DNA from 3 places in the Micromonospora sp. NPDC050695 genome. Region 1 is predicted to be linked to each of the others. Evidence: riboswitches for the same ligand, from Rfam matches in the RefSeq annotation. Region 1 holds a riboswitch; each other region holds the start of a gene.
What was found. A riboswitch is a leader RNA that binds a small molecule or an ion and turns the genes downstream of it on or off. The one in region 1 is predicted to bind cyclic di-AMP.

Region 1 (4,204 bases):
GCCGACTACTGCTCGCTGCCGGTGGCCGAGAAGCTACTGCGTCGGCTGCTGGAGCGCGGCGCGACCGTGATCCTGCGGGCCCACCCGTACACGGCGCAGAACCCGGCGTCGGCACGCCAACTGGCCCGCCTGACCGAACTGCTGGTCGCCGACCGGGCCCGCAGCGGACGCCCGCACATCGTCGGCGCGGCCGCCCGCGAGCTGAGCCTCACCGAGTGCGTCAACCGCTCGGACGCGCTGGTCTCCGACGTGTCCGGGGTGATCTCGGACTACCTCTACTCCGGCAAGCCGTACGCGGTCACCGACATGGGCGACGAGGGTGACCGGTTCACCGAGCGGTTCCCGTTGGCCGGGTCGGGTTACGTGCTGCGCCGGGACATGTCCAACGTGGACGAGGTGCTGACCGACCTACTGGACACCGACCCGTCCGCCGAGGCGCGGTGGACCACCCGCCGCCGTTACCTCGGTGACTTCCCGGCCGAGTCGTACGCCGAGGGGTTCCTGAGCGCCGCCCGCCGCGAGCTGGCGCCGGCGCAGGCCCTGCCCACCCCGGCCCGCGTGTAGCGGCTCAGCGGTACGCGTCGAGCAGGGCCAGCACGGCCGCCGGGTCCTCCACGTGCGCGTTGTGCCCGAGCCCGGGCAGCGTGGCGACGGGTACGCCGTACTCCTTGAGCTGCGCGTCGGTGACCATCGGGTCGTGCTCGCCGCGGGCCAGCACCACCGGCACGTCGGTCGCCGCGAGCAGTGCCGCCAGGTCGGGCTCACCGACGGCGAACGCGGTCGGATCCATGGCGAGACGCCACCGGCCGTCGACCCGCCGGAGCCCGGCGTCCACGACCGGGTGGTCCGGTGGGAGCAGGCCGGCCAGCCCGGACACCCGCAGGTAGCGGCGGGCTGCCTCGGTGCGGCTGGCGAACCAGCTGACCGGACGGGCGGCGAGGTCGGCGGTGCGGCTCAGCTCGGCGGGCGACCAGACCGCCTTGATGCCCACCCCGACCACCGCGTCCACCGGCAGCCCGGCGTCGCGGGCGGCCAGCGCGAGACCGACCACGCCGCCCAACGAGTGCCCGAGCACGACGAGCCGGTCGTCGGCTGCCAGGCCGTGGGCGATCCGGTCGGCGAGGCCCGCGAAGGAGTACGACGGCAGCGGCGCCGACCAGCCGTGGCCGGCGAGGTCCGGGGCGAGCCACCGCCCGGGCCAGTGCTGCTCCAGCAACGGCGCCGAGGGCAGCCACACGTCGCCGGTCGCCCCCATCCCGTGCAGTAGCAGCAGGACCGGCCCACGCCCGGCGCGACCACCCGATTCATCCCCCACGGCCGCAGTCTCCCACGGTTCGCGGCCAGGTACGAGCGTCGTGCGCGGACCCGACCGACAAAGATCCACTGTAGAGTGCGGCACCTGGACGGGGCATCGTCGTCGCGGAGAGGAGCCCTCGTGCTCAGCAGGTATCGACGAGCCTGTTGAACGCCTCCACGATCCGGATCGTGGGGATCGACGCGAACCGCACGGGCATCGCGGCCGGCACGCTGAGCGGCTACGGCATGACCGGGTACGGGTCGGCCGCCACCAGCGGCTCCAGCAAGATCGACTATCTGTTCGTGAAGGGAAGCGTGCGGCCGTCCAGCATCGGCCACACGGTCAGCGGGACGAAGTCGAACCACCTCGCGCTGTACGGCTTCATCGACTACTGAGCGGGACACGAAGACGCCGCGGGCGCCGCCCCCTCGTGGGAGACGGCGCCCGCGGCGCTCCACCGCCTGGGTCAGGCGGAGTAACCCCGGGTGGCGATCCAGTTGGCCAGGTCGATCGTGGTGACCCAGTACGACGGGTCGGCAGCGTTCGCCGAGTCGGCGATCCGCACGGTCCGACCGTTGTCCTTGTAGCCCACGACGGCGATGTAGTGCCCGCCGCCGTAGGAGTGCCAGCCGCCGTCGGTGTCGGTGGCGTCGCCGACCACGTTGGCCACCACGCCACGACCGTCGGTGATCGCGGCGACCACGTCGGCCTGGAGGCGATCCATCTGGGCCGGGCTGGGCGAGCCGGCGAACATCCGGGTCCGGTACGGAGAGCCCTTCACCTCGGCGTTGAGCACCCGGGTGGTGTCCTCGGCCGAGTTGGTGCCCATCTCGGTGGTGCCCAGCTCGACGGCGAGTTCGTCCAGGGTGCGGTCGACACCGCTGGCGCTGAGCGCGTTGCGGGTGGCCGCCGGACCACAGTTGTAGTAGGTGTTCTGCGCCTCGTAGTCGTAGTCGAGCACCTTGGTCGCGGGCGGCTTCGGCGGCGTCGGCTTCCGGGTGAGGTCCGGGTTGCCGCTGGCCTTCGCGGCGGGCGACGCGGCGCTGGCGGCCGGGGCGGCGGTGCTGGGCGCGACGCTGGCCGAGGGGGCCGCGACGCGCGCCTGGCTGCGGGACGCGGCGGTGTCGCTGCGCATCTCGGCGACCGTGGTCGCGGTGTGCTGGCTGGCCGGGGCGCCGTCAGCGTCGGCGAGCAGGACACCGGTGGTGGTCGCGATCGCGAGGGCCGCGGCGGAGGCGGCGACGATCTGGTACGGGCGCTCGGTGCTGAGGCGGCGGAGCTGACGGTGCAGGGTGTGCTTCACGGGGTCCTCCACGGTTCGGGGGGAGAGCGGCACACCGGGGCCGAGCCGGTATCCGGGCAGGCGCCAGCGCGCGGACCGGGTCCGCGGATGGTGAACCGCTCAGGGGAACGCCCGGCGCGGCCGGGCGGGAAAAACGGTGACCCGGGGGTCAGCTCACCGACCGGATGAGCGGGGGCACCGTGGCGCCGTGGAGGCGGAGGAACAACCGAGGGGTGGAAAGGTGCTGCACGAGGATGGAACTCCTTCCGACACCGCCTACCGGGTTAGCTGACGGATTCGGGCGGGAAGATCGCCCTACCGCGGGCCGTGGCTCGCGGATTCACCCCGGACTTACTGATGGGTCCCCGGTTCGTTGATCACGATTGAGCGGGTCGGCGCGGCGTCGCCTCTTGCGATCGGTTACCGCACCGGACGGGACGACAATACTGGCCGGTTCAAGCCCTTGCCAAGCCGTGTCCACCTGCGTAAACATCATTTCGCCCGACAATTTCTGCGCGTATTGCCGATGACGTGACTCGATGGGACAACCGGTGACGGCGACGCCTGTGGTCGACAACCGGACAGGCCGCCGGCAACGTCGCCAAAATCGCGGGACCAATCGGGCCGATCGCGCCGGACGCCCGATTTCCCGGGCCCGTGACCGGGCTCACAGCACAGATCGGGCTCAACCGCAGATCGGGCTCATCCGACGCGAGCCGGACGCCACCGCGCCACCACCGCGGGACGGAACACCCGGGTCGCCGTCCGGCGGGCCGGCACCGCGGTCGGCCGGAGCCGGGCGGCCGCCGCGTACGCCTCCTCAGCGAGAGTGCGGGCCGACTCGGCGGCCAACTCGGCGTCCCGCCAGGCCGACCGCTCCCGCCCGGCGGCCACCACGTAGTCGGCGCGCCTCGCGTCCCTGATCGCCCGGGCGATCAGGGCCTCCTGCTCGACCGGGTGCCGGCGGGGATCCCACCCGCGCCGGTGCCCGAACACGTCGCCGAGCTGCCCCATGGTCAACTCTCCGCGCCAGTGCGCCGCCATCGCGGCGCGGTGCAGGTAACGCTCCCGAGCGGCGTACTCCGCAGGAGTGTGCGGCGTGCGCGGGGTGGGCAGCGCCCCGGCCCCGGCGAAGCGACGGGCCGCGGCGTCCGCCTCGTCGTAGCGGGCCCAGGCCCGTTCCACCCGCTCCTGACTGATCAGCCAGTCAGCGCGTCGCCGTCGGGCGGTCTGGGCCGCGCCGGCCGCCGCGACGGCCACCTCCTCGGCGTAGCGCCGCAGGTCGGCGGCCTCGGCCGCGGCCACCTCACGGGCGGTGGGCGCGGTTGGGGCTGGCTCCCCCGTCGGCCCGCCCCGCTCCGGGCGGGCGACCAGGACGGCCAGCACGCTGAACGCCAGCAGGAACAGGGCCGACCAGATGGCGGCGGCCTGGGGCACCTCGGTCAGAAACTGGTAGAAGACGACGGTCTCCATGGTCGACACCTCGGAACGAGAGCGATGCGATGGTGGCCGCACGGGCCGACCGGATCGCGGCGGGGCCACGGGTCGGCGGGTGCGGGGCTGGTGGATCGACAGGGCGCGGCGGCGGAACGGTCGTCCCGGTGGATCAGCGGCGGGGCGGAGCC
Region 2 (4,204 bases), on a different contig from region 1:
GCCGACGTGCTGATCAACGAGGAGGACGAGATCGTCATGGTGGCCCGGCAGCGGCCGGCCACCACCGTGCGCAACCACACCCGACTGCGCGCCGAACCGGACGGACTGCTCCGGGTCGACGTGGAGATCACCCTGAGCGCACCGGCCCCGCTGTTCCGGTACGCGTTCCGCCAGGCCCGCGCAGCCCACCTCGCCCTGGCCAGCCGCCTCGGCGCGGCCCTGGACCGCGCCGGCAACCCCCCGCCCGCCACCTGACCCGCGCCCTCGCGCCTCCGCGCCTCCGCGCCTCCGCGCCTCCGCGCCTCCGCGCCTCCGCGCCTCCGCGCCTCCGCGCCTCCGCGCCTCCGCGCCTCCGCGCCTCCGCGCGGGGCGGACCGGCGGTCCCCTGTCTCGCAAGATCGTGCTCGATCCTGGATGTAGTGGCATCCCGCGGCGCCGAGCCCACTACATCCTGGTTGTAGCGCGATCATGGGCGGCAGGACCGGCAGGACCGGCAGGACCGGCGGGACCGGCAGGTGCGCGACGGCCGCGGGCGGCGCGGGCGGTGGCCGTGGGGCGGGCGGGCGCGGCAGGGGCGGCGGGGCGGGCGGGGCGGCGGCCCCACGGCTTGTACGTGGAGAGCACCGTCGCGATGATCATCAGGCTGGTCGAGACGGCGGGTGCGATCACCAGGTCGGCACGGTCCCGGGTGGGTAGTGCGGCGCCCAGGTCACCGGCGTGGCGCAGGTTCGGGGTGAGCAGGAACAGGACCAGTCCGACCATCACCGTGGTGAGCACGAGTTTGACCAGTACCCAGCGGTAGCGCAGCAGACCCCATGGGGTGAGGAGGGCGCTGGCGACACCGATCAGCCAGACCAGCACGCTCAGCGGCGCGAACAGCACGGTGCCGAGCAGCGCGGTGACCGGGTAGACGGTGGCCGGGTCGGCGCCGCGCTGCACCGCCACGCCGAGGGTGAGCAGCACCAGGTCGGTGCCGAGCCAGCCGAGGGAGGTGACCAGGTGCAGGGTGAGCAGCGCCTTGCGGGCGGTGGGTGGAATTCGAGGCATGCCCCGGATGCTGCCCGCCGGGCCCGGCCGGGTCGTCCGACGGCCGGCGACGTCCGGTGTACGCCCGCTGACGTACCCGTGGCCGGCACCCCCCCCCGGGTGAGGCGGGCGCCGGCCACGGGTGGGGTCAGTACACCGACAGGTGCACGTGGTTGGTGTGGTCGCTGGCCGGGTCGCCACCCGCCCCGCTGTACGACTTCCATCCGCTGCTCGGCAGCCAGATCTGCCGGTACCAGATCACGTAGAGCACGGCGAGCCGGTCGGCGTTGCGGATGAAGTACGCGGCCAGGTTGTTGCCGTACGTCTTGTCGGCGCCGGTGGCGTCACCGCCGAAGCCGCCCTTGGCCGCGGCGAAGTCGCAGGCCCGACCCTTGGGGTGTTCGCCGGAGCCGCCGGAGCGGTGACAGGAGACGTAATGGGTGAAGCCGGCTGCCTTGGCCTGGTTGAGGGCGTGCAGGGTGCGGGGGGTGATGCAGCCGCTGGCCGGGGTGGGGTCGTTGATGCTGCACGATTCCGATGGCCAGGAGCCGTCGGAGTTGCGCGGCGCGGCCGTGGCGTTGGCGCTGGAGGTGCCCCGGTTGGAGCCGGTGTCGGCGGTGGTCTGCGGTTTGGGCGTGGTGGCCACGGTGAGAGCCCGTTCGGCCTGTTCCTTGCGCTTGGCCATCACCGCGACCTGCTTGCGCTGCTCGCGGATCTCGCCGTCCAGGGCGACCCGGGTACGGGTGGCCTCGTCCCTGGTGGTGAGCAGGTCGCGCAGCACCCGGTCCTCGTTGGCGGCGACCGCGTCCAGGGCGGCGGCCCGGTCCATGAAGCCTTCCGGGGTGTTGCTGTTGAGCAGCGCCGACATCGCGCCGAGGCGGCCGGTGCGGTAGGCCAGGCCGGCGATCTCGCCGACCTTGCCGCTGCGGACGTTCAGTTCGGCCTCGGTGGTCTTCAGCTGGGTGGTGAGCTGTTGCTGGCGCTGCAGCGAGGTGTCCAGGGCGCGCTTGGCGTCCAGGTAGCCCTTGCTGGCGGCTTCCAGTTGGGCCCGGAGGGCGGGGGTGCCGCCCTCCTCGTCACCGTCGGGCGCCGCGGCGGCCCGTTGGCCGGTCGGGGGAGCGGCCGAGGCGGTGCCGGGCGGGAGTGCGATGCCGAGGGCCAACATCGCGACGATCAGGGCCGCCAGGCGGGCGGCGGGTGGTCGTGCTGGTGCCACTACGCATGTCCTTCCGTCAGCCGCCGACCGGGTTAGCTGACGGGTTCGGGACGGAAGATCCCTACCGCTGACGCGGATGCACCCCAGGAACATGGTTCCCCGGTTCGCCCGCTCGGGCGATTAGGCGGCGGCCGCCACCGGCGCCGGGTGGGCGCCGCCTGGTGGAGGCCGGGACCGAGCCTACCGGTGCTGGTGGGGCCGCTGCAGCCGATGTGACGGACGGTGCGTACGTCGTCACGAAAAACTCGGACCAATCCGAGTGAATCTCCTGAAATGCCGTCACCACTCGACCGAACCGCAGGCACCGGGTGCGGCACCGGGTTCGATCTGCAGCGTGGCGTGCTCGATCCGGAAGTCCTCGTGCAGGGCCGTGCGCGCGGCGCTGAGCACCGTGCCGACCTCGGCGCCGGGTGCCATGGTCAGGTGCGCGGAGGCCACCTCCATGCCCGAGGTGAGCGTCCAGACGTGCAGGTCGTGCACCTCGACCACGCCGGGAACCGCGGCGAGTCGGTCGTGTACGGCGGTGACCTGGAGGTGCTCCGGGGCGGCCTGCACCAGGATGCGGACGGCGGCCCGGCCGAGTCGCCAGGTGCGCGGCAGGATGAACACGCCGATGGCGACCGCGACCAGTGGGTCGGCCCACCACCAGTCGGTGACCGTGATGAGCAGTGCCGCGCCGATCACGCCGAGCGAGCCGAGGAGATCGCCGAGCACCTCCAGGTAGGCCCCCTGGAGGTTGATGCTCTCCCGGGCGCCCGCGCGGAGCAGGGCGAAGGCGGCCACGTTGGCGAGCAGGCCGAGTACGGCGACCGTGAGCATCGGGCCGGTCAGCACCTCGTGCGGATCGCCGAACCGGCCGATCGCCTCGATCACCACGTAGACCGCCACGCCGGAGAGCAGGGCGGCGTTGGCCAGCGCGGCGAGCACCTCGAGGCGGTAGAGCCCGAAGGTGCGCTGCGGGTCGCCGGTCGTCCGCCGGGTGGCGGTGATCGCGGCGAGCGCCATGCCGATGCCGAGCACGTCGGTGAACATGTGCCCGGCGTCGGAGAGCAGAGCCAGCGAGCCGGTGTGCAGGGCCGCCACGGCCTCGACCACCATCAGGGTGGCGAGCAGCCCGAACGCCGCCCAGAGCCGGCCCCGGTGCTGCTGCGCCGCGTTGGTGACCGACGCGTGGTGGTGGTCATGACCTGCGCCCACGAAATCCACCCTCCGTCGCCAGTCGGGACCCGGTCAAATGTATGCGCACATCGCTATGTATGCAAGTGTACGGTCGACGGGCGGCCGACGGTGCCCGCCAGGGCGGATCAGCCGGTCGGGTCGATGGTGGTGAGCCGCTGCGTGGCCCGGGAGAGCGCGACGTAGAGCGTCCGTACGCCGGCGCCCGGATCCGCCCGGATCTCGCTCGGAGCCACCAGCACCACCCCGTCGTACTCCATGCCCTTGGCCTCCAGGCTGGTCACCACCTGCAGGCGCGGCGCGCCGAGCGTGCCCAGCCAGCCGGCGACCTCGTCGCGGCGGGGGACCGGCGTGATCACCCCGACCGTGCCGTCCACCTCCGCCAGCAGGGCGGTGGCGGCCTCCACGACGGCGGTCTCCAACCCGGTCGCCGGCACCACCAGCTCGACCGGGTCGACCCCGGTGGAGCGGACGGCGGTCGGCAACGGCAGGTCCGGGTAGAGCCGGCGGATCTCCGCCGCCGCCACCGCGAAGATCTCCGAGGAGTTGCGGTAGTTGGTGGTGAGCGTGAAATCGGCCCGCTTGCGCCGGCCCAGCGCCTGGTCGCGCGCACGGGTCAGCTCCTCCGGGTCACCGGTCCACGCCGTCTGCGCCGGATCGCCCACCACCGTCCAGGAGGCCAACCGGCCGCGCCGGCCGATCATGCGCCACTGCATCGGCGAGACGTCCTGCGCCTCGTCGACCACCACGTGCGCGTACTCCCGGTAGTCCTCCGGCCGCTCCCGG
Region 3 (4,204 bases), on a different contig from region 1:
CGCGTACCGCGCGGCGTAGCTTTCCCGCGTACAGCCGGTGCCGGCTCCGTCATGACGGAGCCGGCACCGGCTTTTCCCCAGGACCGGGCCGCGGTCAGGCGGCCGTGCACTGAACGTCACGGCTGAGACGGGTCGGGCGCGTCTGCGGTACGGCGGCCGGCGCGACCGGCGCCGGCGGAGCCTGCGGGTCGAGCCACACCCGGACGGCCGGCCGCCCCGGCGGCACCCCCGGGACGCCGGCGATGTGCTGCTCGCGGCGGGTCAGCATCGCCACGTCGACGGTGAACTCGAACAACCGCCAGTCGGCGTGCGGCTCGGCTCGGGCACCCTGCGCCAACCGGGCCAACTGGGCCGGATCGGTCACCGGACGGGCGCGACCCGCCACGTACGCCTCGTCGTCGCTCTCCTCCGGCGGGAACGAGTGCAACGCGTAGCGGCCGTCGCGTTCGAGGTCACGGCGCTTCGGAGAGTCGATGACGAAGCAGAACAGACCCTCGTCGGTGATGACCGGGGAGACCGGGTGGACCCGGGGCCCGCCGTCGGCGCGGACCGTGGCCAGGTAGCCGAAGCCCGGCCCGTACTGCTGCAGGAGAACGCGGATCCCGTCGGCGAGGCGGGGCTCGTCGGCGGCGAATTCGGACCAGGAAGCCATGCGGGCATTCTATCGAACAAATGTACGAGCAGCGACCTCGACGCGCTGGTCACCGGCACCGAATCCGGGTGCCGCGCGAGACGCCGCTATGGTGGTCCGATGCTGCTCTCCGACCGCGACCTGGTCTCCGAGATCAAGGCCGGCACGCTGGGCCTGGAGCCCTTCGAGCCCATGCTGGTCCAACCGTCCAGCATTGACGTACGACTCGACCGGCTGTTCCGGGTCTTCAACAACCACCTCTACACCCACATCGACCCGGCGATGCAGCAGGACGACCTGACCTCGGTGGTCGAGGTGCCCGACGGCGAACCGTTCGTCCTGCACCCGGGGGAGTTCGTGCTCGCCTCGACGCTCGAGGTCATCTCGCTGGGCGACCAGCTCGCCGGCCGGCTCGAGGGGAAGAGCTCACTGGGCCGACTCGGTCTGCTCACCCACTCCACCGCCGGCTTCATCGACCCGGGCTTCTCCGGGCACGTGACGCTGGAGCTGTCCAACGTGGCGAACCTGCCGATCACGCTCTGGCCGGGCATGAAGATCGGCCAACTGTGCATCTTCCGGCTCTCCTCGCCGGCCGAGCACCCGTACGGCTCGGTGGTGTACGGCTCGCGCTACCAGGGGCAGCGGGGGCCGACGCCCAGCCGCGCCTGGCAGCACTGGCGTACCTGGCCGACCCGCTGACCCGCGACGCACGACCGGGCAGACGCCGAGGGCCCGCCGCGAACGGATCGCGGCGGGCCCTCGGGCGTCCGGGCTGGGTCAGCCGGGGCGGCCGTAGCTGTGGATCGGGCCGTCGTCGACCTTCTTCATCTTGACGGGCTGACCGGCCTGGGGGGCGTGCACCACCCAGCCATTGCCGACGTACATGCCGACGTGGTGGATGTCGCTGTAGTAGAAGACCAGGTCACCGGGGAGCAGGTCGCCCTTGCTGACGTTCTTGGTCACCCGGCTCTGCGCGGCGGCGTTGTGCGGCAGCGACACCCCGGCCTTGGCCCAGGCGGCCAGCATCAGCCCGGAGCAGTCGTACGAGTTCGGACCCTCGGCACCCCACACGTAGGGCTTACCGATCTGGGCGCAGGCGAACTTGACCGCCGTGCCCGCGGCACCTCCGGGATAGCTGGCCGGGCAGGGCGCGGGACGCAGCGGGCCGCCGCCACCGTTGCCGTACACCTTGAGGCGCAGCTTCTGCAGGCGGTCGATCTCCTCGTTGATCTGCTTCCTCTTCGCCGCCAACTGCGCCTCGGTACGGCCCAGCTGGGTCACCATCTCGTCCAGCGGCGCCTTCTGCGCGGCCAGTTCGTCACGCAGGTCGGCCACCTGGCGGACGTCCTGCTGCTGGTTGTGCGCGAACCGGTCGAGCATCTCGAGCTGCCCGACCACCTCGCTCGGCGACCGGCTGCCGAGCACCGCGTTGACAGTGGAGATGTTCTCGCCCTTGTACGCGCGCACGGCCAGGGCGCTGACCTTGTCCATCGCGGCGTCGACCTGACGCTCCAGGGGAGCGATCCGGGCGGCCAGGGCGTCGGCCTGCTTGCGCTTGACGGCGAGGTCGGCCCGGGTGGCGTTGTGCCGTTCGATGATGGGTTCGAGTTTGTTCCAGTCGGCGTCGATCTGGCGCTCGATCTCGGCGACGGACGGGTCGGCGTGGGCCGCCGTGGCGCTGCCCGTCAGGACGACGGCGACGCCGACCAGTGCGGCGAGAGCGTTGGTGAAGCGGGACCAGCGTGGGCGCGGCACGATCGTTGTCGGGCCGGCTGCTGCCGGCCGCTCGGACGGCGGCCGCGGGGCATGGAGTGCCACCGGGGTTCCGTTCTCCTTCTTCCTGACCGCCTACCGGGTTAGCTGACGGGTTCGGGCGGGAAGTCGGCGCCCTACCGCAGTGGCTGCGGATTCACCCCGAGGAACCTGGGTCCCCGGTTCGTTCGGAAACGACTCGGCGGTGTCGGTCCGTCACCGCCCGGGGTGGGCGGACCTGCTATCGGGCCGACGAATGACCAGCGTAGAGACGCCCGTTACCGATCCGCAACCCGTGCGGCCGTGACACTCCGTACCGATCGGAGAGGGTCGCCGGCCATAGGCGAAGATTTCCTTCCGAACGCATCGATACATGGAAAGGTATTGACGCGGACTCCCGGGCGGCGCGAAGGTGACCTCACCTTTGTCCGTGGAATCTAGGGGGTTCGATGCACCGTCCAACCCTGTCCCCCGGCCGGCGCGCCCTGCTCGCCGCCGCCGTGGTCGCCGCCGCGACCGGGGTACCGCTACCCGCCGGCGCGGCCGCCGCCGCACCCACCGTCGACCGTCAACAGCGGTACGCCGCCGCGGCAGCGGAGTACGGCGTACCGATCGACGTGCTGCTCGGCGTCTCCTACCTGGAGTCGCGCTGGGACAGCAACGCCGGCACACCGAGCACCAGCGGCGGCTACGGCCCGATGCACCTGACCGACGCCCGCCACGTGGCCGCCCTGCCCGGGCGCGGTCACCACGACGCCGGCACCGAGGACCCGCGCGGCGACGACTCCCGACCGGCGCTGGCACCCGCGCCCCCGCAGGCCGCGGATCCCGCACCACCCAGCACCGCGTTGCAGACCGTGGACACCGCCGCCACCCTGACCGGCGCGGCGCCGGAGTCGCTGCGCACCGACCCCGACGTCAACATCCGGGGCGGGGCGGCGCTGCTGGCCGCGTACCAGAAGGAACTGGGTGCCCCGGTGGGCGCCGGCACCGACCCGGCCACCTGGTACGGCGCGGTGGCCCGCTACGCCGGCGCGGACAGCGCCGACGCGGCGGCGGCCTTCGCCGACGAGGTCTTCACGACGATCGGCACCGGCGAGTCCCGGGTGACCGACGACGGCCAACGGATCACCCTGCCGGCCCGCGCGGTACAGCCGGAGCGTTCCTGGCTGGACCGGCTGGGCCTGCGCCGGCTGGCCCGACCGGACGGGCTGGAATGCCCTCGCACCGTCTCCTGCGAATGGATCCCGGTGCCCTACGAGGCGTTCGGCGACGGGGACTACGGCAACCACGACCTCTCCGACCGGCCCGCCCGGCAGAAGATCGAGTACATCGTCATCCACGACACCGAGGCGAGCTGGGCGACCACTTTGAAACTCGTTCAGGACCCGACCTACGTGAGCTGGCACTACTCACTGCGCTCGGTGGACGGGCACATCGCCCAGCACGTGAAGACCAAGGACGTCGGCTGGCACGCCGGCAACTGGTACGTCAACGCCAAGTCGATCGGCCTGGAACACGAGGGCTTCGCCGCGCAGGGCACCTGGTACACCGAGGCGATGTACCGGACCTCGGCGAAACTCGTCCGGCACCTCGCGCTGCGGCTCGGCATCCCGCTGGACCGCCAGCACATCATCGGCCACGACAACGTGCCCGGCACCATCGCGTCGACCGTTCGCGGGATGCACTGGGACCCGGGGCCCTACTGGGACTGGTCGCACTACTTGGACCTGCTGCACGCGCCGCGACTGGACACCGGCACCCCGGCCACCGGGCTGGTCCGGATCGACCCGGACCCCGCCACCAACCAACCGGTGTTCA

Region 2: another riboswitch for cyclic di-AMP. It lies ahead of AB0H52_RS26670 (hypothetical protein); the one in region 1 lies ahead of AB0H52_RS21890 (C39 family peptidase).
Region 3: another riboswitch for cyclic di-AMP. It lies ahead of AB0H52_RS09270 (C40 family peptidase); the one in region 1 lies ahead of AB0H52_RS21890 (C39 family peptidase).

Annotation. Positions count from the first base shown of each region.
Region 1 is NZ_JBFAHZ010000032.1:31,791-35,994, reverse strand. Features, by position in the region: gene AB0H52_RS21905 (CDP-glycerol glycerophosphotransferase family protein) at 1-564, shown strand, start outside; gene AB0H52_RS21900 (alpha/beta hydrolase) at 569-1,315, opposite strand; gene AB0H52_RS21895 (hypothetical protein) at 1,486-1,692, shown strand; gene AB0H52_RS21890 (C39 family peptidase) at 1,764-2,612, opposite strand; cyclic di-AMP (ydaO/yuaA leader) riboswitch at 2,838-2,979, opposite strand; gene AB0H52_RS21885 (hypothetical protein) at 3,282-4,052, opposite strand; partial or broken gene AB0H52_RS21880 (hypothetical protein) at 4,186-4,204, opposite strand, start outside.
Region 2 is NZ_JBFAHZ010000052.1:30,544-34,747, reverse strand. Features, by position in the region: gene AB0H52_RS26680 (SRPBCC family protein) at 1-255, shown strand, start outside; gene AB0H52_RS26675 (hypothetical protein) at 445-1,047, opposite strand; gene AB0H52_RS26670 (hypothetical protein) at 1,175-2,191, opposite strand; cyclic di-AMP (ydaO/yuaA leader) riboswitch at 2,248-2,379, opposite strand; gene AB0H52_RS26665 (cation diffusion facilitator family transporter) at 2,522-3,439, opposite strand; gene AB0H52_RS26660 (AAA family ATPase) at 3,547-4,204, opposite strand, start outside.
Region 3 is NZ_JBFAHZ010000009.1:42,630-46,833, reverse strand. Features, by position in the region: gene AB0H52_RS09285 (zinc metalloprotease) at 1-19, shown strand, start outside; gene AB0H52_RS09280 (pyridoxamine 5'-phosphate oxidase family protein) at 95-652, opposite strand; gene dcd (dCTP deaminase) at 752-1,330, shown strand; gene AB0H52_RS09270 (C40 family peptidase) at 1,409-2,449, opposite strand; cyclic di-AMP (ydaO/yuaA leader) riboswitch at 2,463-2,598, opposite strand; gene AB0H52_RS09265 (peptidoglycan recognition family protein) at 2,833-4,204, shown strand, end outside.